Regions from separate parts of the Microbispora sp. NPDC046973 genome, predicted to be linked through region 1. Evidence: riboswitches for the same ligand, from Rfam matches in the RefSeq annotation. Region 1 holds a riboswitch; the other holds the start of a gene.
What was found. Region 1 has a riboswitch for cobalamin ahead of ABZ860_RS33190 (cobyric acid synthase). Riboswitches for the same ligand answer to the same signal wherever they lie in the genome.

Region 1 (2,176 bases):
GGGGGCGGCGGTCACCCTCGCGGCCGCGACGACCGGGGCCGTGCTGCTGTCCGTGCTGCCGTCCGAAGGCGCCGACGGGGGTGACGCCCGGCGCACGGCGGCCGCCGTCACGCCGGTTTCCTCACCCACCACGACACTCACACGAACCCCCACGCCGGCGCCCACACCGACACCCACACCGACGGCCGCGGCGCGCGTGCCCCTGCGCTTCACCGCACGCTTCGCGGGCGTGTGGCGCGGCAGGGTGGACTACGAGCCCGGCGCGTACGACACGCTCGTGCTGACCGTGCCGAAGGGCGGCGGCACCGTCACCGAGCGGTTCGTCGACTACCACTGCGTGGGCAGGTCCAGGCTCCAGGTGGTGAGCGGGACGACGGTGCGGCTGAAGCGGGTGTCGATGCGGGGCAACTGCGTGCGCAACGGCACGATCTACCTCACCGTCCACGACAACGGGACGATGACCTTCGACTACAACGGGCACGGCGAGAACGCGGTGACGAAGAACGAGCCGTTCTACATGATCGCCACATTGAGGCGTACGTAGCGTTTCGGCTATATCAGACAGACCAGACTTGCGGGACATCCGATACAAAGGTGTATGTTGACCACCGCAAGCGACGGACGCGGAGGAAGCCGGTGTGAATCCGGCGCGGTCCCGCCACTGTCACCGGGGAGCGACCCTCACCCACGCCACTGCCCAGCACGGGCGGGAAGGCTGAGGCGAGCGCCGATCCGGGAGCCAGGATACTCCGGCCGTCGGACCTTCTACCGGGGGCGCGGACACCCCCAGGGGGGACATGCCATGGCCCGGACAGGCCTGCGCAGACGCGCCTCACTGCCGGTATCGCGCTCCACCTCCTGACGTGGCGCCCGGCGGCGGCCTGCTCGTGGCGGGCACGACCTCCGACGCGGGAAAGAGCGTGCTGGTGGCCGGCCTGTGCCGGTGGCTGGCCCGGCGCGGCGTACGGGTCGCGCCGTTCAAGGCGCAGAACATGGCGCTCAACTCGATGGTCACCGCCGACGGCGGCGAGATCGGACGCGCCCAGGCGATGCAGGCCGCGGCGGCCCGGGTCGAGCCCGAGGCCGCGATGAACCCGGTGCTGATCAAACCCGCCGGGGAGCGGCACTCCCACGTGGTCGTGCTCGGCCGCGCGCACGCCGACGTGGACGCCCTGTCCTACCGCGACCACAAGATGCGCCTGCTCGACGTCGCCCTCGACGCGCTGGACGGCCTGCGGCGCCGCTACGACGTGGTGATCTGCGAGGGCGCGGGCAGCCCCGCCGAGGTCAACCTGCGCGACCGCGACATCGCCAACATGGGCCTCGCCCGAGCGGCCGGCCTGCCCGCGCTCGTCGTCGGCGACATCGACAGGGGCGGCGTGCTCGCGCACTTCGCCGGCACCCTCGCCGTGCTGGACCGGCACGACCAGCGGCACATCGCCGGGTTCGTGGTCAACAAGTTCCGCGGCGACCTCGCGCTGCTGCGGCCGGGGCTCGACTGGCTGACGGAGGCGACCGGGCGGCCGTGCCTCGGCGTGCTGCCGTGGCGCTCGGGCCTTTGGCTCGACGTGGAGGACTCCCTCGACCTCGACAGCCGTCCCGGCCTGCTCACCCCGCCGGTCGGACGTGACGTGCTGCGCGTGGCACTGGTGCGGCTGCCGCGCATGTCCAACGTGACCGACGCCGACGCGCTGGCCGCCGAGCCGGGGGTGAGCGTGCGCCTGGTCACCACCCCCGCCGAACTCGCCGACGCCGACCTCGTCGTGCTGCCCGGCACCCGCGCCACCGTCGGCGACCTCGCCTGGCTGCGTGAGCGGGGCCTGGACGAGGCGCTGCGCCGCCGCGCCGCCGGCGGGCGCCCGGTGCTCGGGATCTGCGGCGGCTACCAGATGCTCGGCACGGTCATCGACGACGACGTGGAGAGCCGCGCGGGCCGGGTGCCGGGTCTCGGGCTGCTGCCGGCCGGCACGGCGTACGCGCCGGACAAGGTGCTCGCGCTCGCGGAGGGCGAGTGGCGCGGCCACGCGGTCGCGGGCTACCAGATCCACCACGGCCGGGTCACCGCCGAGGGCGGCGAGCCCTTCCTCGACGGTTGCCGGGTGGGGCCGGTGTGGGGCACGACCTGGCACGGCCTGTTCGAGCGCGACGGTTTCCGCCGTGCCTTCCTCGCCGAGGT
Region 2 (2,176 bases), on a different contig from region 1:
ACTCGGGCTACCGCACGTTCGAGCAGTTCGCCGCCGCGCTGCTGCGCGACCCCGGAGGGCCCAGAGTGGCGGGCGGCGCCGACCGCGGTCCGGAGCACCTGCTGCTCGGCATGACCGCGCAGGGCCTGGGAGCCGATCCCCGCCTGCTCGACTACGTCGCGTTCGACAGCAGGGCGCAGGCCGTCGCCGCGGTCCTCGACGGACGGCTCGCGCTCGGATTCGGCAGCAGGCGCGAGGTCGCCCCCCACATCCGCGCCGGACGTCTGCGGCCGCTCGCCGTCTCCTCCGCCGAGCGGCTGCCCGGGGTGGACGCGCCGACGCTGTCGGAGTCGGGCGTGCGGGTCGTGTACGCCGACTGGACGGGGCTGATCGCCCCGCGCGGCACGCCCGAGCGGGACTCCCTTCTCGACCTGTGCCGGGCCGTCGCCGACACTCCGGGCTGGCGGAGCCTGTGCGACCGCAACGGCTGGACGCCGATGTGGCTCGACGGCGACGACTTCCGCCAATGGCTCGCGGGCGAGGCGCGCCGTACGGCCCTGCTCCTCAATGATCTCGGACTCCGCTGAAAAACACAACTTGTGGGGCCGGTTGCGAGAAGGGCCACAAGATGTAGGATCCATCGCGTTGCTGGTTCACCTCAGGTGAGGCAAGAGGGAACCCGGTGCGAATCCGGGACTGCCCCGCAGCGGTGAGCGGGAACGACCGCCGTCACACGGCACCGACCGTGCTGTGACTCCAAGCACTGGGCGCGAGCGCGCCCGGGAAGCGACGGCCAGTAGGACCGGCGGGCGCGAGCCCGTCCGGACGCCCGCGAGTCCGAAGACCTGCCAGTGACGCGTGCGCACAAGCGCGCCCCGCGCCGGGTCCCGAGGGAGGGCTCGCCGCACCGTCACCGCACGGGGTCGGTCATCCGGCCCTCTCGTGCGTGTGCGCCGCGGCATGCCTGTCCTCCGGTCCGGCCGGGACACGAGACGACGAGGAGAGGGCATCCGATGACCATCACCGACCCGGTCTCCGCGTCCGCGGACCCCGCGTCAGGGGAACGCGGCAGGCCGCGGGCCGCAGCGGGAGACCCCGGACCCGACGCGCCGCCCGGCTCCGTCCCCGCCGCCGGCTCCGTACGGCGGGCCCCGGCTCGCGCGGACGGCGCGTCGGACGCGGCGGGCGTCTGGCAGGCCATCGAGGCGGCGGCGGCCGGGGTCATCGCCGACCCGGAGAACTCGCGGCGGGCGGCGCGGCTGCTGAGCGGCCTGATCGCGGAGGAGGCGGCGGCCGAGGGGGTGCGCGCGTTCTCCGAGTCGGTCGCCGCCGCCCACGCCGCCGGGCTGCTGGGCGACGCCGTCGCCGCGTTCGTGGCCGGCGAGGCCGAGGCGCTCGACGCGCTGATCGACCCGGCGGCCGACGACCGGTTCGAGTACTTCGGGCTGCGCACGGTCTACGACCGCTACCTGCTGCGCCATCCGGTCACCCGGCGCGTGCTCGAGCGTCCGCAGCACTTCCTGCTGCGGGTCGCCTGCGGCCTGTCGGCCACGGTGGCCGAGGCGGCCGAGCTGTACGGCCTGATGTCCACGCTGGCCTACCTGCCCAGCTCGCCGACGCTGTTCAACTCGGGTGCGCGCCGGCCGCAGCTGTCGTCGTGCTTCCTGCTCGACTCGCCCGGGGACGAGCTGGAGAGCATCTACGAGCGGTACGGCCAGGTGGCGCGGCTGTCGAAGTACTCCGGCGGCATCGGCATCGCCTGGACGCGGGTGCGCTCGCGCGGCTCGCTGATCCGGGGCACCAACGGCCTGTCCAACGGCATCGTCCCCTGGCTGCGCACGCTCGACGCGTCGGTGGCGGCCGTCAACCAGGGCGGCAGGCGCAAGGGCGCGGCCTGCGTCTACCTGGAGACCTGGCACGCCGACATCGAGGAGTTCCTGGAGCTTCGCGACAACACGGGCGAGGAGTCGCGCCGCACGCACAACCTCAACCTGGCCAACTGGGTGCCCGACGAGTTCATGCGCCGGGTCGAGGCGGACGGCACGTGGTCGCTGTTCGACCCCAAGGAGGCCCCCGAGCTGACCGACCTGTGGGGCGAGGCGTTCGACGCCCGCTATCGCGAGCTGGAGGCCGCCGGGCGATACGTGCGGCGGGTGCCGGCCCGCGCCCTGTACGCCCGGATGATGCGCACGCTCGC

Region 2: it holds a riboswitch for cobalamin, as region 1 does, so the genes downstream of both, ABZ860_RS12440 (ribonucleoside-diphosphate reductase subunit alpha) here and ABZ860_RS33190 (cobyric acid synthase) in region 1, are expected to answer to the same signal.

Annotation. Positions count from the first base shown of each region.
Region 1 is NZ_JBEYWQ010000025.1:27,289-29,464, forward strand. It holds gene ABZ860_RS33185 (serine/threonine-protein kinase) at 1-544, shown strand, start outside; cobalamin riboswitch at 588-771, shown strand; gene ABZ860_RS33190 (cobyric acid synthase) at 864-2,176, shown strand, end outside.
Region 2 is NZ_JBEYWQ010000005.1:27,716-29,891, forward strand. It holds gene ABZ860_RS12435 (tripartite tricarboxylate transporter substrate-binding protein) at 1-566, shown strand, start outside; cobalamin riboswitch at 612-847, shown strand; gene ABZ860_RS12440 (ribonucleoside-diphosphate reductase subunit alpha) at 993-2,176, shown strand, end outside.